4 regions of the Tissierella carlieri genome follow, and region 1 is predicted to be linked to each of the others. Evidence: riboswitches for the same ligand, from Rfam matches in the RefSeq annotation. Region 1 holds a riboswitch; each other region holds the start of a gene.
What was found. Region 1 has a riboswitch for cyclic di-GMP ahead of KQI38_RS00335 (sigma-70 RNA polymerase sigma factor region 4 domain-containing protein). Riboswitches for the same ligand answer to the same signal wherever they lie in the genome.
Positions count from the first base shown of each region.

Region 2: it holds a riboswitch for cyclic di-GMP, as region 1 does, so the genes downstream of both, KQI38_RS22230 (type II secretion system protein) here and KQI38_RS00335 (sigma-70 RNA polymerase sigma factor region 4 domain-containing protein) in region 1, are expected to answer to the same signal.
Region 3: it holds a riboswitch for cyclic di-GMP, as region 1 does, so the genes downstream of both, KQI38_RS18700 (transglutaminase-like domain-containing protein) here and KQI38_RS00335 (sigma-70 RNA polymerase sigma factor region 4 domain-containing protein) in region 1, are expected to answer to the same signal.
Region 4: it holds a riboswitch for cyclic di-GMP, as region 1 does, so the genes downstream of both, KQI38_RS06885 (TasA family protein) here and KQI38_RS00335 (sigma-70 RNA polymerase sigma factor region 4 domain-containing protein) in region 1, are expected to answer to the same signal.

Region 1 is NZ_JAHLOH010000004.1:32,825-38,239, forward strand. It holds gene KQI38_RS00315 (BlaI/MecI/CopY family transcriptional regulator) at 75-452, shown strand; gene KQI38_RS00320 (M56 family metallopeptidase) at 454-2,712, shown strand; gene KQI38_RS00325 (S8/S53 family peptidase) at 2,873-3,115, shown strand; gene KQI38_RS00330 (hypothetical protein) at 3,158-3,331, shown strand; cyclic di-GMP riboswitch class I at 3,411-3,498, shown strand; gene KQI38_RS00335 (sigma-70 RNA polymerase sigma factor region 4 domain-containing protein) at 3,896-4,366, shown strand; gene KQI38_RS00340 (hypothetical protein) at 4,929-5,309, shown strand; gene KQI38_RS00345 (recombinase family protein) at 5,403-5,415, shown strand, end outside.
Region 2 is NZ_JAHLOH010000016.1:126,928-132,342, forward strand. It holds gene KQI38_RS03120 (type IV pilus twitching motility protein PilT) at 1-690, shown strand, start outside; gene KQI38_RS03125 (type II secretion system F family protein) at 702-1,904, shown strand; cyclic di-GMP riboswitch class I at 2,017-2,108, shown strand; gene KQI38_RS22230 (type II secretion system protein) at 2,327-2,743, shown strand; gene KQI38_RS03135 (hypothetical protein) at 3,125-3,580, shown strand; gene KQI38_RS03140 (prepilin-type N-terminal cleavage/methylation domain-containing protein) at 3,603-5,207, shown strand; gene KQI38_RS03145 (prepilin-type N-terminal cleavage/methylation domain-containing protein) at 5,226-5,415, shown strand, end outside.
Region 3 is NZ_JAHLOH010000051.1:3,000-8,414, reverse strand. It holds gene KQI38_RS18705 (collagen binding domain-containing protein) at 1-3,046, shown strand, start outside; cyclic di-GMP riboswitch class I at 3,241-3,325, shown strand; gene KQI38_RS18700 (transglutaminase-like domain-containing protein) at 3,339-4,127, shown strand; gene KQI38_RS18695 (ABC transporter permease) at 4,177-5,397, opposite strand; gene KQI38_RS18690 (ABC transporter ATP-binding protein) at 5,415-5,415, opposite strand, start outside.
Region 4 is NZ_JAHLOH010000025.1:28,695-34,109, forward strand. It holds gene KQI38_RS06870 (VWA domain-containing protein) at 1-1,528, shown strand, start outside; gene KQI38_RS06875 (signal peptidase I) at 1,558-2,130, shown strand; gene KQI38_RS06880 (hypothetical protein) at 2,143-2,679, shown strand; cyclic di-GMP riboswitch class I at 2,684-2,762, shown strand; gene KQI38_RS06885 (TasA family protein) at 2,792-3,340, shown strand; gene KQI38_RS06890 (hypothetical protein) at 3,398-4,264, shown strand; cyclic di-GMP riboswitch class I at 4,455-4,529, shown strand; gene KQI38_RS06895 (transglutaminase-like domain-containing protein) at 4,542-5,327, shown strand.

The DNA of each region.
Region 1 (5,415 bases):
TAATTCTATTGACATCGAATAAAGACAGATGTAGAATATAATTACAGACAATTGTAGAATATGGAGGTGCATTTATGGGTACAATAAAAAAACTTCCCGAAGCTGAATTTGAAGTGATGAAGGTAGTATGGGCGAATGAACCACCTATTACAACCAGTATTATTATGGAACAGCTGGGAAAAGAAAAAAGATGGAAACCGCAAACCGTTCTTACCCTGATGTTACGACTGGTGGAGCGTGGTTTTATCCGAACGGAAAAGAACGGAAAAGAACGCACTTACTTTCCAATTATTAGTAAAGAAGAATATTTGAAATTTGAAACGGGAGACTTTATAGAACGTTTTCATGGAAATTCCTTTGTCAGTTTAGTTGCTACACTTTATAATGGCAAAAAGCTAAAGGATAGTGACCTTGATGAACTGGCAAAATGGCTTAAAGAACGGGGGGATTAATATGCAAGGATTTTTAACTACATTATTCCAATGCTCTATTTCTATGACACCGATAACTCTTGCATACATGATCATGAATCCTCTTTTATCAAAACGATATTCCGCTAAATGGCAGTATAGGATTTGGCTGGTGATAGTAATTGGCTGGATATTCCCCTATCGTCCTCAATTTGATTTGCCGCTTCTTCCTGTTCAAATGCCAGATAATCATATAATACAATCGCAGTTTATATCTATGCAATCAACAATTGGCAATACCGCTTCGCCTGTAACAGTTGGTGGAGAAATAGTAAGTACTCCAGTAGCATTGTCTTTATGGTGGGTGTTTGCAGCTATTTGGATTGTTGGGTTTAGCGTTATCGTAGTATATCATATTTTGCAGTATAGGCGTTTCATGAAAGTGATAAAGCGATGGAGCGAATCCGTGACTGATGTAAAGGTAATTAGAATATTTGACAGTTTGAAGTCAGAATTGAAAATTAAAGAACAAGTGACGTTAAAGAGATGTCCAGGTATCAAAAGTCCAATGCTTGTTGGTTTGGTCCATCCGGCAATCTTACTACCACCCATTAAAATTGCCGATAATGAATTATCTCTCATTCTAAGGCATGAGTTAATTCATTGCAAACGACGTGACCTTTGGTACAAGGCAATGATTTTGATAGCCACCGCACTCCATTGGTTCAATCCAGTGGTTTATCTCATGGCAAGAGCAACTGAAGTACAGTGTGAAATTGCTTGTGACGCATTGGTTTTACAAGACGCAAATTTTCAGCAGCGTAAGCAGTATGGTGAAACGATTATTGGCGTTATTAGGGATGGGACGCTCCCAAAAACCGTATTATCAACAAATTTTTATGGAGGGAAAAGAGGTATGAAAAATCGTATTGTTTCAATTTTAGACACAAAGAGAAAAAAAGCCGGTTTTACGATTCTTTGTTTAGTATTGATCGGAATTGTAACGATTGGATCTGCATTGGCTACAAATAACAAGGCTGGCAATAACGTTAGTAAAAAAAATTTTTCTTCAATCGCAAAGGTTGATGATAAATACAACAAATTGCTCGCCTTACGATTTGAAGATTACGAAAATATGACCGTAGCTGAATATCGCAACAAGGTATGGGATATCATTGGTCAGGATGAAGCAGCCTATTTTGAATTGCTTAATCATATACCAGAGAGTTGGGAAGATATTAAACAAACAGATAGGGATGTTTATTTCATTCTTAATGTATTAACTCCAATCATCGCAGAGAAATGGGAAACATGGAATTTTGGAGGCAATAAAGTGTGGGATACAGGAAAGATAGAGTATGGAGCGAGCTACACCATATTGGACGCCGACACACTCACAATGGGGGAAAGAAATCAAGCCATTGAAGGCATAAATGCGGATATCAGCAACTTTGTGGAAGGTAAAAGTAAGAGCGAACTTACAGATGAAACTGCTATACAAACGCTATTAGAAGCTGAAAGTAAAAAATGGGTGAAAAAGTACAGCGATCCGTCACTGAAAGTAGCATTTTCATTTTTATCGTTTCGGGCAGAAGTAATTAACGAACAGGAGCTTGAAAACGTATCAATACCATTGAAAAAGTCAGAGGAGAATGAGCTTGAAAATGCTACCTCGGAAGATTTTACATTGTTCCTTTCTCTAAAAACAAAGGGATACGAAAAACTATCCGTTGCCGATTTCAATAAGGAGATTGTAGTAACTATGGAGGATGATGGAAAGTATCCTCAAAAAGTTTTTGAAAAGATTAATAACAGTTTAAAGTCAGGAACTTATCCAGTAACATTGACACAGCAAGATCTGCACTTCTTAAGTATCACATTAAATGCATCTATCACTGAAAATGCAGTAAAACATATGCAGCAGTATACAGATGAAGTTATGCGTCCGTATATATCTAACAGCATAAATCGAGAGTTGACTACTCCAATATCTGGAGGTAATACAGAAATGACAACTTTCCAAGCGACAATTGAATATACCCTATGCTATGATATACTTGATGAAAATAACCTTACTGTCGCAGAGCGTGACCGGGCCTTGATGGGATTAATAAATGGAGTTCGAGCATTTATCTATAGCAAGAGTGAAGATGAATTGGTTGGAGGTAAGGCTGCTTTAGAATCCAAAATTGACAGGTTAGAAAAGCAATATAGCAATAAGCGGATACAGCTAAGTGTAGAAAATCTTATTTATCAAATACATGATGAACGGGATGTAGAAGCACTTCGACATAATAATTAAGAGCATCATCCATTCATCTTTGTCATCCAATAATTATTATAAAAAACTCTGGAGAAGTACCAGAACTATGTTTCGATTATTGATGATGGTGTAAATCCGTTATTAATCCTGAAGAATTGTTATTGTTATGAAGTTGCCGACATAGAAGTGAAAGCCGTTCATGCCAGACGGTATAGGTCACGCCACGAGAATAGCATCAGTTATTGATGAAAAATGTGAGTATGGAGTTACTATATATAGTATTAAGATTTTTGAGCATACTCTTGAGCCAGTAAATTTCGAAAAACTTGTTATCGCGTTAAATTGGTGTCTTATAAATGATATTGATGTTATTAATCTCAGCATGGGATCAGTTCAATTTACTGACAGAGTCAGATTTGTAGAACTTATGACTGAAAACTAGAAAAGCGAAATTATTGTTGTCTCAGCGTATAGTAATGATGATTTGCTCACATTTCCGGCCTCTCTGAATTCTGTTATAGGTGTTAAACATGATACATTTGGATTTTTACAACCTACTGATCATATTTATTGTGAAAAACCAATCGATGGAATCGATGTAGTTAGTGGATGTCAAGATTCGTTTTTTGGAGTGTATCATGAAGAATATAATAGCTAGATTATTGATGGTAGTTTTTATTTTTCTGTACTTTTGAATTTCCTATTAACCTTATATTTTATATAATTTAAGATATAAATAGAGTTAAGGGCAAACCTGTCAAAAGACAGGGACGCAAAGCTATAGGATCTAAGATGCTGTTGCATTATGATAGCCTGGCTGCCAGAAGTTCCAAGTCATAAAAAAGACCTGCTCTTTTCTAAAAGGGCAGGTCTTTTTATGCATAAGCGGCTTTTGATTGAACATGTTTTATTGGATATCACCCTTTTGCTATTGACCAAGGTGAAAGTGAGGTACAAAGATGAATCTCATACACATATGTTTTTTTGGGAGGTTGAATTGAAGATGTTCTATCTACATATGGCCTTCTAACAACTTCATATTACAAGAAGCCAACAGTTTGCCAAAGGCATTCTGCTGGCTTTTTTTGTTCGACAAAAAGGCACCAGTTCCGACCAATAAGGTTACTTTTCGATTGGAAGCCTTTTATTTTATATAAAAAACTGCTGGAACTGACCCGCTGTAGATCTCCGCCGCTTGTTCTTCATTTTGGATTTAAAAATCATGAAATGGAGGACAAGCCCTATGGTTAAACGAAAAAGAAGAACAAATTATAGCCAGGAATATCCTGACTTAAGTAAAGAAATTATTGAGGTGTTGAAAAAAAGTGACCGAAAGATGGAGTATCAACAATATGACCTGAAGGCAGAACGATGCAGAATTGATTATGCAAGGCAAACTGTAACTTACATACCAAGCCGCGAGGATTCCTATGAACGGCTATTGGTGGAGAATCGGCAGTTTGCAGCTGAAGGTGAAAGTGTTGAGGATGCGGCAGTAAAGTCAATAATGATTGAGAAAATGAGGACCTGTCTAAAACTACTTACTCCAGCGGAACAAGAGCTAATCACCGAGTTATATTTTAAAGGTAAGAGCGAGCGACAATTATCGAAAGAAACACATATTCCCTATATGACTATTCATGACAGAAAGGTTAGAATTCTTAATAAATTAAAAAAACTTATAGAAAAATAAAAATATTTCCGTGCACCCCCCTCACTCAACGTGGAAGTAAGTGAGGGGGTTTTTTTATTCTCCCTTTTGCTCCTTGAAAATTTCATATCCGGTAACTTAAATACATGAGCTGTTCAGCCGTGATGAGCGGCAGCGACTTTGATGGGCGCGCCAAGACTGCCTGCGGATGGGTAACGGACATCCGTCGAACCGATGGCATCGAAGGTTACGAGCGATAAAGCCCGTTCATAAAACGGTCTGTGGTGGACCGTATCGCAATGAAATGGACAGTGATAATGCTACTTCCGCCCAGCCACAGACATCGCAATGGGGGCGGCTCGCAGAGATCCTGGGAGAGGTGAAATTCCTATGGCGTTTGCTTAACCAGCAAATCATTTATGTTGCCGCCCTGTAAGCCGTAAGGCTTTTGTGCTTCGGGAAGTAGTGTCGAATAGAAGCATTGTAATAGTTTTAAAATGAAGAACAAGCAGATCGTTTGATCTTAGAAACTATGCTGCAGGGGATTTATTCCCTGCAGCATCCTTGTAAGATTAAACAGAAAAAAGAACAAGGAGGAATCATTATGGAAAATCAAAAAATGGATGAGCTAATTGGCAAGGATATGGTTATTGGCTATGTATACGACTATGACGGAAACCGTAAAGCATATTATTTTGATAATACTCCGTCTAACATTGCCAGTTTCATCATGCTGCACAAGGAAAACACAGATAAAATGATTTTAACGGATATTGCTGACCGCTTGGTTTTGAATACTTTCAGAGAATTCATCAACCAATGCCCGGATCAAAAACTACTGCAGGAGATTCTGAAAGACTTGCTCCCTATGCAGATGGGTGAGAAAGATACAGTCGAATTTCTGATTGTGGATGAAGCGGAGTATCAAGCTTTTTTAGATGAAGAAGAGAGGCAAGTGGTAGAGGCAGAACTTCAGATGTTGTAGTCACTGCTGAGCTACATGAGTAAGCATTGATTAGGCGATAGGATACAATATTCCTCTCGCCTGTTTTTTTAGAATTAGAACGGAGGGTTATTTATGAAGGAAAAGA
Region 2 (5,415 bases), on a different contig from region 1:
CCTCGTGGACTTATTTTAGTTACTGGTCCTACAGGAAGTGGAAAATCCACAACCTTAGCTACTATGATAAATCAAATAAATAATGAAAGAAAATGCCACATACTAACTCTTGAAGATCCTATAGAATATTTACATAAACATAATCAAAGTATAGTAAATCAGAGAGAAATAGGTACAGATTCTAGGTCCTTTGCATCAAGTCTTAGGGCTGCTTTAAGGCAAGATCCAGATGTTATATTAGTTGGAGAAATGAGGGATTTAGAGACGATATCTATAGCGCTTACTGCAGCTGAAACAGGTCATCTTGTGTTATCAACTTTGCACACCAATGGAGCTGCAAAGACTATAGATAGGATAATAGATGTGTTTCCACCACATCAGCAGCAACAAGTGAGAGTACAGTTCTCATCAGCTATTCAGGCAATAATATCTCAACAATTATTGCCAAAGTCAGATGAATCTGGAAGAGTGGCTGCCTTTGAAATAATGGTAGCAACATCAGCCATAAGAAATTTAATTCGAGAAGATAAGATTCATCAAATAGATACAGCGATACAGACAGGAGCAAAATATCAGATGCAGCCTATGGATTCATCATTACTTGAGCTCTATAAAAGAGGATTAATATCTAAAGATATAGCTTTAATGCAGGCGATAAATCAAGAAAATATTAGAAAATATATTATTTAGGATGTGACCTTATGATATATAAGTATAAAGCAGTATCTCAAGATGGAGAAATGATAGAAGGATATTTTGAAGGAAATGAGAAGTCGGATGTATTAGCAATGCTAAAGGGAAATAACTATCTGACGGTTTCAATAGAGAAGGACATAGAGGCTGAAGCACAGATAGATATCTTTTCTAGCAAAGTTAAAAAGAAAGATCTAGCAGTATTTTGCAGACAGTTTTATACAATGTTAGATGCTGGTATTGGCATAGTAAAATGTATAGAAATATTAGAGAAACAATCTGAAAATAAAAACTTAATTAAGGCATTAGGAGCATTATATGAAAATGTTCAGAAAGGGTTTACCTTATCTGAAGGAATGAAAAAACATCCCAAGGTATTTCCAGCACTCCTTATAAATATGATTGAAGCAGGAGAAGTCAGTGGAAACTTAGATACAATAATGGAAAGAATGGCAGTACATTATGAGAAGGAAAACAAATTGGAAAACAAAATTAAATCAGCTTTAATATATCCAATAGCATTAGCAGTAGTTTCCATTGCAGTGGTTATATTCTTATTAGTAGCTGTTATGCCGACTTTCATAGGTATGTTTGAATCTAGCGGACAAGCATTACCAGTTCCTACGCAGGTTTTACTTAATATAAGTAGTTGGCTAACAAATTTCTGGTATATATTTATAGTAATAGTTATAGGAATGATAGCAGGATTTGCCACTTTTAAGCAAACACCTATTGGCAGGAATTTTTTAGATACATTAAAGCTCAAAATCCCAATAGTAAAAGATACAAATGTAAAAATAATTACATCAAGATTTACAAGGACTTTATCAACTCTAATATCTAGTGGTATTCCTTTACTTCAATCCATAGATGTGGTAGCTAAAGTGGTGGGAAATAAAGTAATACATGATAGATTAGCAATAGCAGCTGAAAATGTAAGAAAAGGAGTTGCTTTGTCTAGAGCAGTTAACGAAGTGGGAGTATTTTCACCAATGGTAGATTCCATGATAAAAATAGGAGAAGAATCAGGTTCTCTTGATGATATATTATACAAGACAGCAGATTTCTACGATGATGAGGTAGAAGTAGCTCTGCAAAGAATGACTAGCTTAATGGAACCTCTTATGTTAGTTGTTATGGCAGTGGTCATTGGGTTTATAGTTATAGCTATGGCAATGCCAATGTTTGATATGGTGAATACCATACAATAATAAATAATTGAAAATGAACAGTTCACAATTAAAGTGAATTATTAATTTACCAAATATTGACAATACAAAGGGATTATTATAATATAAAATAAATTAAATTAGCGAAAAATGAATATTTCCTCGGCAAAGTTAAGGAAACTTAGCGACGCAAAGCTTGAGTCTAAGGTTATCCAATAGGATAATGATGATCGTTCAGCTGCATAAATAGTTGTATTATTTATGCAGCTTTTTTGTACGATAAAACTGTTTTGATAAATTAAACTTGTAAATTTCTTTGTTTACAAATGAACAGAGTCTGCAGATTTTAAATTGTACATTGTATACTGAGCATTGTGAATTGATAGAATGGTGGTGATTTAGGAAAGAGATCATTGTTGTAATTATATAATTATTTTTAAAATAAAAATTAAGGGGGAAAACAAATGTTGAAATGGATTAACAAGAAAAGAAACAGAAAAGGATTTACTTTAGTTGAGTTAGTGGTAGTTATTGCAATATTAGGGATATTGGCAGCTATAGCTGTACCTAAATTAGGTAAGTCAAGGGTTAATGCAGCTATTGCGGCACATAATGCTAATGTTAGAACACTTGAGTCAGCAGCTACAATGGCGGTAGCAGATAATAAAGTTCAAGAAGAAGAATCTTGGAATGGAACAAAGGATGAAGGGTCTGAGGATTATATGCAAGAATGGCCTAAGATATCTGAACAGTTAAAAGGTAAATCAGTCATATTTGAAGACGGAACTGATAATACGGTTGGAGATGAATATACAGTTACTTTTAAAGATGATGGTTCTTTTATAGTTTCACCTGGAAAGATTAAAGAATTAAAGGAGTAAATAGCATCAATAACAGAACTTATAAAATATGGAAATATAAATTGTACTGCAATAAATATTTACTAACTATTTAAATTCGCACAACAAAATAAGCTAAATAAATAACCATGATAATTTGTATATACGGACTACTAATAGATTCATCTTAAAAGGTATGCATATATGAGTGTACTGCAGGGGCATTCCCTTACTCCTATTATCCTAAATGTAGTACAATCCTTAAATGGTATGACTTAGTACTTTATAATTCTAAAGGGAAAATACAGATATTGTAGGGAGATTTTCTCCCTACAGTGTCAAACTACTGTGCTATGTAACGAGATGTCTAAGGACATTTGGTTAGATAGTATAGATGATATAAATTGATTAAAAGGTGATAGGATGAATTATATAAATAAGAACCTAAAAAGAGTTAAAGGTTTTGTATTGCCAGTAGTTTTAATGGTAATGGTAGTATTGTCAATTTTATTTATTTCGATTATAACAATTGCCCAATCAAATACTAAGCAAGTTACAACTCAAGAAGATAATTTAAGAGCATATTATTTAGCTAGATCAGGTATAGATATAGCATATGCGGCTTTGATGGAGGAAAAAGATGGTGATTTAAAGATATATAAGTTTATAAAAGATACGAAAGATACCTTGACTCATAAAAAACTTGCTTTACCTAATGAGATAAATCCTGTTGGATATGTAGATATAGAAATCTCAAAGGAAGATGATGAAATTAAAATTCATGCTGCTGCCAAAACAGCAAAGGGATCTGGAACTTCATCTTTATCACTTTATATTGATAAGAATAATCTTAGTAGGACTAGATGGATAAAAGAATAATATAAGATCAAGAGGGATCTGTATGAATAAAAGAAAAGGATTTACTTTAATAGAATTGATTATAGCAATAGGTATAGGATTTATGGTAATGATTATTGCCTATAATATCTTATTTATAGGAATAAGAGGACATTCGAGTACATTTAAATCCTTTGAAAATCAAGCTGACATCAGATATGCCATTGAAACCACTAATAATGCCATAAGATTTTCAACAGTGGGGTTTATGATAACTGAAGATGATTTCAAACCAATCGTTGAGAATGGTGATATAAAAGGGTTAGTTAAACCTTGGAATTATATAGGATTAGGACCTGATAAAAAATCAATTGTACATTATAAATATGTATCCATTGATGGTAAAACAGGTTATTATAAGATGGATGTTTTAACCAATGGATTAGAAGATTTGATATATGATCTGAAGTTTACTAAACCGAGAGAAACTCAAGAAGATAAAATAATTAGATATATTCTTAATGTCAGTAATAACAGGAAATCTGATACTATAGCTACTGAAGTTGAGGCTATTAATGCACTTCACATTATAGATTGGGGAGATGCAAAGAAGCCAGCCATTGCATTAGCTTATAGAACAGAGGAGACACCGGAAATCCATAAAAGGCCTGTTGCTGCAATATCTATGGTACTAGATACATCAGGAAGTATGAATTGGGGCATGAATGGTGAAGGAACTACAACTACAGGGATAAATGGAAATAATCCCGTTAGGTTAAATCTTTTAAAGAATACATTAAATGATCCAAATGGAGGCTTGTTTTCTATATTTGAAGAATCTGATGTATATGTAAGTCTAGTCCCATTTTCTTATAATGCAAATATGCCACATAGTAACTATAACAGTAAAGATGTAAACAGAATAGATCTATCTAGTTTTTATAATGTTAAAGTCAATGATGAAAAAAATAAATTACAGACTATGGTCAATGCCTTAACTGCAGATGGTGCTACTAATACTGGAGACGGTATGAGGAGAGCATATTATCAATTAAAGAAATTTAATGAAAATAAAAGTAGTTATGGATTAAATTCTAAACAGCAAGTGAAGAACTACATGGTAGTTCTTGTAGATGGTGTAACAACTGCAGGAAGTGCAAATATTAATATCAGAAGGAATGGCTATGGATATTTTGATAGCTTTCTCACTAGTATAGAAGATATAGGCATATTTTATACGAATAATAGAAATTTAAGTGGATATGGCTGGTTAGCAGGCAAACATCCTAGTGGATATAGTTATTATTTAACAAATCAAAAACATTCAGTAGGAAATGGAGTGTCTTTAGACATTACCTATGGTGAGCCATATGTACAAAAAATTGGAGAAATGATACAAGGTTCAAAGACTATAGATCAAGCCTTTATCATTGGATATTCAAATTCTAAGGACAGATATGGAAAATTCTACGAATTAGAAAGCGTGATAAATATAGCTAGATCTTTTGGAATAACTGTAGGAGATAATGAAGCAAATGAAAAGTTTATAAACAATGATTTTGTTTTTGTAGCAACAGATAGAGAAAGCTTAAGGGAAGCGTTTGAAAATATTGGTGGATATATTAATGAGGAATTATGGCAAATAGACGGTCCAAAGTTAAAACCTTAGTAGGGGGCTGGTGAAGGAATGATAAAAAATAAAAGAAGTGGTCTCACACTTATTGAAGTTATTTTAGCAATGCTTATTTTATCTATACTCTTAATCACCTATATTACTGCATTTGGTCAAGGTTCTATTATTGTAAATAAGGGAAAGGGTATTACAAAAGATACCTTTAGTTATCAGGAAATAATGGAAAACCGTATAATTGATAGCA
Region 3 (5,415 bases), on a different contig from region 1:
AAGCTTTAAATCTGTAGACTATAATGCTAAGACCATGAATTGGGAACTTAGGGTTAATCCAATAAGAGAAGCGATAAATGAACTAGAAATAGAGGATACCTTCCCAAGTAGAGGGTTAATATTGTTGCCTGATTCGGTAATAGTTAAAGTTGAGGGAACAGGAGGAAGAACTTTTGCTAAAGGTACAGATTATACTCTTGAACCTCGAGAAGATGGCTATCACAAGGGCTTTATTATTAAGCTTAAGGAATCCGCATTACCATTAAATAATATTTTGTCGATAACTTATACAACTTCCTATGACCCAGAAGCAGAAATTGAAGGTAATACACCAGAGCCTAATGATAACATCGATGAAACTTATAGAAACAAAGCTAAATTCACATGGGAAACAATAAATGGTAATTCCGGCTCAATAGAAAGGGATGCATCTCATAAGGTTAGACAAGATTCTTGGAATAGTGGTAAGAAGGAAGGTCAATTAATACATTTTGATAGTGGAGTAAAGAAAAATGGCTGGATTAGTGGTACTGAGAGAAAGACAGCTTGGCAGCTATATATTAACTATCAAAAACAAAATCTTGGAACCGGTGTTAAAGTTATCGATACTTTAGCTTATGATGGAACCATTGATGAGGATAGTATAGAAGTATTCGTTTATGACGTAAATTCTGGTGGAACCACTACGAACACAGGAACAAAGTTGGATGCTAGTAATTATACAGTTGTCGTTGATGATAAGACATTTATCTTAACCTTCAATAATGATTTCGAAGTAAAAGAAAGATATGTAATAGAATTTACAACCACAGTACCTGATGTATCAGAAGCGAAATATATTAACAACGCTACAGTCAAAGTTGGAGGAAAGGACTATGATTATTCTGCAACAATTGACTATAGTAAGCACAACGATTTCCTAGAAAAAGGAGCAGTTGGTGTAAAGGATAAGAAGGTGTTTACAGGAGATGAAGTTAACTGGGAAGTTAATGTTAATGAAAGTCTATCAATAATCAAAGATGCAAAGATAGTTGACACCATGAGTCCAGGACTTGTATATGTAGGAGATAGCCTTGAAATCTTTAGATTAGAAGGTTCAACTGAGGTTAAATTAATCAAGGGTACAGATTATAACCTTGATGTAAATACAGATGCTGACGAAACAGTTCTAACCATAGACTTTGTCAAAGACGTTGAAAATATCTTGATACTAAGATACAAAACTATTGTAACAAAAACAGATGGAGAAGTATTCAATAATGTAGAATTTGCTGGAACAGGTATTGAGAAAAAGACCATACCAGTTGAAAAACTAAAAGTAAGACAATTCTCTGATGCAGGTGGAGAGTGGGATCCAAATAGAGGAGCATTAAGGATCACTAAAGTAGATTCAGAGGAAAACGAAGTTATAACTAGCAGTGAAGCTACATTTACACTATGGTACGATTTAAATGGCAAAAGAATTCAATTTGGTGATGCAGAGTATACTACTGAAAGTGGTATATTAACTATAGGAAACCTACCTTTTAGAACCTACTATTTAAGAGAAGAAGTAGCACCAAATGGATATGTTAGATCAGAAGAAGAAATGGAAATAGTAGTAAATAAGGCATATGATAAAAACGAAGAGAATATTGCAGTAGGAAGCTTTGAAAATACCAAAGAAAAAATAGAAGTAAAAGGAACCAAAGTATGGAACGGCGGAGCAGATCCAAGACCAACAACATGGTTTAAACTATACAGACAAATAGGTACTGAAGAAGCAGTAGAAGTACTAGGTGCAGGAATCAAAGAACTTTCAAATGGTATAACAGAGGTGACTTGGGAAAACTTAGACAAAACCAATATTGACGGTACACAATATATTTACTCTGTTAAAGAAGTGAATGAACAAGGTGAAGATTCTTCCCCTGAAAACTATGTAAAAGCAGAGAATGGTCTAGAGGTAACCAATCATTATGTTAGTCCTACAGATGCAAGTGCTAGAGCAATTAAGAAATGGGACGGCGGAGAAAACCCAAGACCAACAATATGGTTCAAGCTATATAGACAAATAGGTAGTGAAGAAGCTGCAGAAGTGCCAGGTTCTGAAATCAAAGAATTGCTAGATGGCACAACAGAAGTAGTTTGGACTGGTCTTACAAAGACGGATGAAAAGGGAAATAAATATATCTTTAGTGTAAAAGAAGTAGATAAAGATGGTAATGACTTTGAACCAGAAGATTATAAAAAGGCAGAATCTGGTCTGAAGGTAATGAACATCTATACTAAGACTTCAGTTACAGGCAAAAAGGTGTGGATTGGCGGACCAAGGATAAAGCCGACTATAGAATTGCAGCTATACAAAGATGGTGAACCGTTTGGTGTACCAGTGAAATTAGAAGACGGAAAAACAGAATATACTTGGGATGAATTAGACAGGATGGATATTGATGGAAATGAATACGAGTATACCATAGACGAGGTTAAAGTACCAAGTGGATATAGAAAATCAATATCAGAAGATGGTCTAACAATAACTAACAGATATATACCACCAGTAGACCCAGACCCAGAAAAACCAATAGATCCAAAACCGCCGGTGGATCCGGACCCAGAAAAACCAACAGATCCAGAACCACCAACAAAACCACCAGTGGATCCAGAGAAACCTGTTGAACCTGAGAAACCAGTAGATCCAGAAAAACCAACAGAACCAACAGAACCTACTGAACCAACAGAGCCTACAGATCCAACGGAGCCAACAGAACCAGAGGAGCCTGAAATACCAATAGTTATTACACCTCCTAAAGGTGGAATTGTTGAGTTTGATAAAGATGGCAAATGGAAATATACTCCAAATCCAGGTTTTACGGGTAAAGATAGCTTTGTCATAAAACATCCAGATGGAACAGAGGAATTGATAGAAATAGACGTAGAAGCTCCATTAGGTGGGATAGAAAAAGAAACCTTACCAAAGACAGGGCAAGCTAATTCAATATTAATGTATCTTGCAGGATTATTCTTCATAGTAGTAGGAATAATTCTAAGAAAAAAGATAGCATAACAAACTAAGGCAGAGAATATTCATATTCTCTGCTTTTTGTACGTAATAAACATTAGTTTTAAACAATGGAATTTGGGTATATAATGGATATAAAATTATATAAAAATTTCAAATAAGTAGGACAAAATTCCTATTCACTTAAATAAAATAATATGGTAAACTATAGAAAATAAATATAATTTATTGGTGCTTTCCACCGATAAAGGCAAATCTAGTGAAAGCTAGAGACGCAAAGCTAAAGGGCCTTCCTTAGAAATAAGATGGCAGCCAGTTACCGAAAGGAGAGTTTTTTATGTTCAAAAAACATAGGATTATACTCTTACTAGTTATCACTTTATTACTATTCTCAGCAGTAGCTCAAGCAGCTGATGATTATATTGATAAATCCCAAATAAATAGTGGAGTAATAAAAATCAACAATAATAATGGCAAGGTTGGAGCAGTAAGAGTTAGCAAAGGCAGTACAAGCTATGATTATATATTAAAAGGAAACGATACTATACCTTTACAACTTGGAAATGGTGAATACACTATATTGGTATTAGAAAGTGTAGGGGGAAATAAGTTCAAGCAAATTGCAAAGGAAACTATTGCACTAAAATCAGTAGATTCAAATGAAATATATTTACAATCTATTCAAATGATCAATTGGAATAACGATATGGATGCCATAAAAAAGGCAAAGGAACTAACTAAAAACGCTAAAAATGATAAGGAAAAGGTAGAAGTTATTTACAACTATATCATAACTAATATAAGCTATGATAATGATAAGGCAAGTAATTTAAGTTCCAATTATATACCAAAAATAGATGAAACATTGAAATCACAAACAGGAATATGTTATGATTATGCATCTTTATTGGCAGGAATGCTTAGATCTGTAGGAGTGCCTACTAAATTAGTTATGGGACGTAAGAATGATATTAAAGAATATCATGCATGGAACCAAGTATATTTGGCAGATAACAATGAATGGGTTAATATAGATACAACGTATGATGCTGGACTTAAAAAAGGGAATGCAGCTACTACTATGATAAAAGATGAAAAAGATTATAAAATAGAAAAAGAATATTAAAATAAAAAGGGAACTTATCATTGATAAGATCCCTTTTTTAGATATTATATTATTTATCCTTTAACATCTTAATAGCCTTTGTAATTTTTATAGGATTACCGTATATTAAAGTACCCAATCTATATATCTTAGCCCCAAATATTCCAGTAATGATAGTTGATACAGCTAATATCAATAGAGAAGTTACTATTTGTAAACTTGATACATTTCCCATAGATACCCTTACAAACATTGCCATAAAGGATGTAAATGGAATAAATGAAGCTACTTTTAATGCATACATATCTGGGTTTGTAAGACCCATCATAGAGATAAAGAAAGCAACAATAAATACTATAGTAAGCGGTGTTGAGCTTGTACCTACATCTTCAGTTCTAGATACTAAGGCACCAATGACACCATAGATAAATAGATAGAAAAGATATCCTAATATTCCAAAGATAGAAAATGTAGCCAATACATTTCCGGGAATGTTAAAGATAAAGTCTAAATTATTATCCCAAGCTTGGATATTTAATTTATAAGTTATACTAGCTACCAAAATCAAAGCACCGAACTGTATTATTCCAGCCAAAGCGCCAGCTATTACCTTACCGAATATAAGATTTTTTGTACTGGTGCTAGTTACTAAGATTTCCATAGTACGATTGCTCTTTTCACTAGCTACTGAAGTAGCTGTCAACTGACCATAGAATAGTACAACAAAATATAATCCAAAGATTAATATATAAGTATATAAATAATTTTTCATACCATCCTTACCTAAGACAGTAGTTTCATATTCCATAGGTATATTATAAACTTCCATGACTTCATTATAATCTATACCTTTTTCTGAAAAAGTTTTATTTCTAAATAGATTTAATAAAGCGCTTTCAAATGTAAACCTATTCCCATCATCCATACTAGTATTTTTTACTAGATATTCATAATTTGTAGGGCTGTTAACTATAAATCCTGCAGTTATATTATCTGATATAACTAAATTACTTAACTCATCTTCATTTTTTACGTTGATTAATTCATTATCTGGCAATTGAGATTGTAACTCATCTAATTTAATTGTATCTTTCTTAATTAAAACCCCATATTTAATTTTAGAATCAGTATAAGATATTTCTTCTTTCTTTTTATCACCGAAAATTGGTTTACCAAAAGCATCCATTATAGTTGGTATAGTAAGCCCGATTATTACTAATAAACATAGGATAATAGTAGAAACCTTAAATACCTTATTTTTTAGGAAATTAAATAATTCAAATTTAAGCACTGTCAAAAGACCTCTCAT
Region 4 (5,415 bases), on a different contig from region 1:
AGAAACATCAGATATTGTATTGGTTATAGACCGTTCTGGCAGTATGTCGGGTCAAAAAATCACAGATGCTAAAAATGCAGCTAAGAACTTTGTAAATACCTTATTAAGTGATTCTAGCAAAAACCATATAAGAATAGCTGTAGTATCTTTTGCTGGAGATGTAACTGTAAATTCAGGATTCCAAAGTTATAGCGGAAGGAATTCGTTGATATCAGCTATTAATAGTTTAAATGCTAATGGTGGTACCCATATTCAGGCAGGGATTAGGCAGGGGAGTGCTTTATTAAATGGTAGTATTGCTAATTATAAAAATATAGTATTGCTTGGAGATGGTGCAGCAACTTATAGTTATAAGCCTAATAGTCCCAACAGCTATTTAGAATTTTGGAAATATGAAAGTAATAGAACCTATTCTAGAACAACTTCTGCAATACCTGAATCTGGTTTTAATTATGGTTCAACAGTAGGTGCTGGTAACAGTGAATATACAGAATATCAAACAGGAGGAACTGGGCAAAATAGATATAGCTATAACTATAGACATGGAGCTCATGCTGTGGCTGAAGCAGAGTTTGCCAAATCAAAGGGATATGAAATTTATACTATAGCTTTAAATGCAGGATCTGAAGGAGATTGGACACTAGAAAACATTGCAAGTTCGGGGAATTATTATTCAACTGCTAGCTCAAGTAATCTAAATATTATATTCCAAGAAATTGCAGAAAGACTTTCCAATGCAGCTACTGGTGCTGTAGTAACAGACCCATTAGGAGATATGTATTCAATACTAGGTATAAATGCCGGTAATTATAATAGCTTAATAACCGTAAGTCATGGAACATTAAGTTACGATACAACTACAGATAAAATAATTTGGAATATTGGAACTATAAACGAAGGTATAAAATATTGGATGAAATATAGAGTTACATTGGATTATAGTGCGGAGGGTGGGGTGTTCTATCCAGCCAATAAACCGACTTATATTGAATATGAAAATATAGACGGAAATGATGCTAAGAAATATTTTCCGATACCAGAATTTAGATTGAGGGCTTTGACATTTACAAAACTCTTAAATAGTTCAGGATATGGAGATAAAGACTTCGATATTATATTAGAAGGACCAACTGGACAGTATAAAAAGACTTGGGCTGTATCTCTTAATTCAGGGCAGTCAAAATCAATCAAGGGCCTATTACCTGGAACTTATACAGTTAGAGAAATTGTACCAATGAACTTCAAATTAATAGGTATGAGCGGTGGGGGCATTAGTTATGTATCAGGTAACACATACGAGCTGACAATAGGGTATGATGATTGGAATGTTTCAATAGATGTAATAAATGAAAGAGATAATGATGGATGGTTCTGGGAAGATCCAGATCCAAAGGTAAATAGCTTTACCGTAGGTGAAACGAGAAATCATAGTTCTCTGCCAATTAAAGATAAATTACTATATACAAAACTAGATTACTTTATTATACCAGCAACAGTGGAAATAGATAATAAATTTAATAATGCATAAAATGCAACAGAGGAAGGGGGAATTATGGGGTGGAAGAGAATGAAATTAAAGAAGAAGAATTAAAAGAAAAAACTAAGAAAAAGAAATTAGAAATCATTGGCAATATATTCTTTACAATCTTCATGATGATTATGATTGTACTAATATTTATAACTGTTCAATCAAAGATTACAGGTAAAGAGCCCACGCTACTTAACCATAGATTATATATAGTAGATAGTGGTAGTATGAGTCCAACTATAAAGATAGACTCTATGATAATAGTAAGAGAATTAGAGGCTAATGAAATAAACAAAGGGGACATTATTACCTACTATGGACATAACAAGAATTCTAGAATTACCCATAGGGTAATAGATATAGAAAATCATGGTGAATTTTTTACAACTAAAGGTGATGCCAATGAAGTTAATGACCCAATGCCCCTTGAAGGAAAACAATTGATAGGTAAGGTAGTATTCAAAGTCCCATTAGTAGGCAAGGTTTTTAGAGTATTAAATACGAAATTAGGAATGGGAATCCTTATAACATTGACAATTTTGTGGATAATAATGCCGATGATTGTAGGGAAATTGAGAAAGTCAAACAAATATGTAGTATAAGGATGGATGCTTATGAGAAAGAAAATAATTGCAGTATCCACAATTGCATTAATAATTTTAATTTCGACGGTTGTTTTTGCATGGTTTATATCAACTGAATCTATTGCTAATAAATTTAAAATGGGCACAATTAAGGTTGAAGTCTTAGAACCAGGCTTTGAAGATATAACAGATGTAAGTACTGGAACCTATACAAAGAATGTTCAGGTAGCAAGCCTAGGAACAAAAAGAACTTATGTAAGGATCAGATTAATTCCAGAATGGAGTGAACCTAGTTTACCAATATCTAATGTTCAACTAAATTTAAATCTTGGAGATTGGGTTGATGGCGGAGATGGACATTACTATTACAAATATTATTTGACGAAGGATCAAGTAACAAGCTTATTGCTCGAAAGTGTAACTTTTACATCTTTAGGTCCCGAATATGATGGAAAGACTCTCAGCATAAAGGCAGTAGCAGAAGGTGCCCAAATAACCCATAATGCTTGGAAGGATATATGGGGAATATCAACATTACCTTTTCCAGAAGGAGTTCCAGCACCATAAGGGAAGTAAAAATTGGCAAACTTAAGGAAACTTAAGGACGCAAAGCTATAGGGCCTTCTTTTGATGGCAGCCTAGCTGCAAAATAGGATTAAAATTAAAAGGAGGAAAAGAAATGAAAAAGCGTAGTATAATGTTAGGATCAGTAGTTATTTTGGCAGTACTATTAGTAGTCGGTGGTACAATGGCATGGTTTACAGCAGAAGCAAAGCCGGTAGTAAATACTTTTAAAGCAGGTACAGTTGATATTAATTTAATTGATGAGTTTCCAGAGAATGGTATAGAAAATGTGAATCCAGGAGATACACATTCTAAGGTAGTGCGTGTTGAGAATATTGGTTCAAAAAGAGCATATATAAGAGTTAAATTAACTCCTGAATTTAATCCGGAATTACCAGTTGATGTTGTAGAATACACAATATTATCTGATTGGATTGACGGTGGAGATGGATGGTATTATTATAAAAATATAGTACAGCCAGGAGCTGCTACATCAAATGTAATAGAAGAAGTAAAATTTAAAGGCAGAGAAATGGGGAATGAATATCAAGATGCTACATTTACATTAACAGTAGAAGCTGAAGCAATTCAAGCAACTAATGGTGCAATCAATGACCAATGGGGCATTAACCCAGTTGATCTAGGTCTAGAAGTATTACCATAATATAATCTAAGGAAGGCATATGCCTTCCTTAGAAATACCTCGTAAGGAGGGTAGGATATGAGGAGATTTTTATCTAAAACATTTATCTTTATAGGAGTTCTTTCCTTAGTTCTAGGAACTTTAAATTCATTTGGTCGTAGTATTTCTTATGCTGAAGACTTGGAGCTAATAGGAACTGATTTAGGATTGGAGATAATACCAACTAGTACAAAATTGTTTGATTTAAATAGATTAAATCCAGGTGATACAAAAGAGGCCAAGATCACTATAAAAAATAATTACAGATCGTCATTTTATCTATATATGAGGGCGGAAAGAATGAGTCCAATTCCAGAAGAAGGAGATATAGATTTATTTGAACAATTAAATTTGACAGTGTATCTTCATGGGAATATAGTTTACTCTGGATCGATGAAAGATTTTGCTACTTCTAGTATCAGTTTAGGAGTATTTAATCCTAATGATATTAAGGATTTAAATGCGGCAGTTTATTTACCGGGACCAGAAACAGGTAATGAATTTCAGGGTGCGGGAGTAGAGGTAAAGTGGATTTTTATAGCTGAATCTGATGTTCCAACAGAAGAACCAGAAGAACCAGAAGAACCAGAAGAACCAGAAAAACCAGAAGAACCAGAAGAACCAGAAAAACCAGAGGAATCAGAGGAATTTGAGGAACAGGAAGAAATAATAGAAGATAGGATTCCGGAAACAATACCAGAAGAAAATGAGGAAGAAATAATAGGAGAGAAAATTCCAGAAGTTGCACCTAAAATAATTGAAGAGGAAGAAATAATAGAAGAGAAAATTCCACAATCAGTTTTGAAAATGCCAAGAACTGGTGAAATTCCATCTAGCTTATTCTACGGTGCAGGAATGTTATTTTTATTCATAGGAGTTCAGATGGGATTTAAGAGGAAAAAATAGCTGGAAACTAATCTTCCAGCTATTTTGTTTATATAGGCATCTAAGATGTGTATATTTAAATAAAATAGAATTAAATTATTACAAAAAATTAACTTTTAAACCTTGGAATTAATATGTTAGAATTATGTTAACTTAATATTCAAATTATATGACAAGTACAAAAGTGTAAGAATATCTTTTGTAAACTGTCAAGCGATAAAGGCAAACTTGAGGAAACTCAAGGACGCAAAGCTATAGGGCCTAAAGAAGGCAGCCAGCTACCGAAAGGAGAGTTTAAATGAAAAGAAGATATTTTTCCATAATATATATACTTGTTTTTCTATTTGCTTTTGCAGGACAAGCTATTGGGGAATCTCTATATACAATATCGGCTTTAGATGACAATCTTGTTAAAGTTGAAAGTTTAAAAGAGGATAAAGGTATGAGAATTATGGTTGAAAAAGAAAGTGAAAAGTACTATTATAGTCTAAATAAAACAGTTGAAATAATTCCTCTACAATTAGGAAAAGGAACATATACAATAAAAATATTGCAAAATACATCTGGAGATAAATATAAGGTAGTTCAAAAACAGGATATAAATGTTATAAATAATAATTTAAGTGAAATATATTTGGCTTCTACACAACCAGTTTATTGGGATGATAAGGAAAAAGTAATAGAATTGGCCCAAAATCTAACTAAGGGAAAAAACACAGATAAGGAAAAAATAGAATCTATTTATAAATATATTGTAAATAATATAAAATATGATTATAATAAAATTAAGGGATTATCAAATGATTACGTACCAGAAATCGATAAGGTATTAGATGATAAATCTGGAATATGTTATGATTATGCAGCTCTTTTTGCGGGTATGCTAAGATCCCTTGGAATACCAACTAAACTAGTAAAAGGATATAAGAGTGATTTAAAAGAATATCATGCTTGGAATCAGGTGTTCTTAGATGGGAAGTGGGTTGTTATAGATACCACATATGATGCTGCTTTGAAAAAAGATAATGTAAAGATTAGTATGATTAAAGATGCTATTGAGTATAATAATGTAAGAGAATATTAGTATAATAAAATTTTATTTGCTCTTAAAGATGAGAAAAATCCAGCAGAGCAAATATTTTTGACAAGAAGGACAAAGAAAGTCAAAGTCA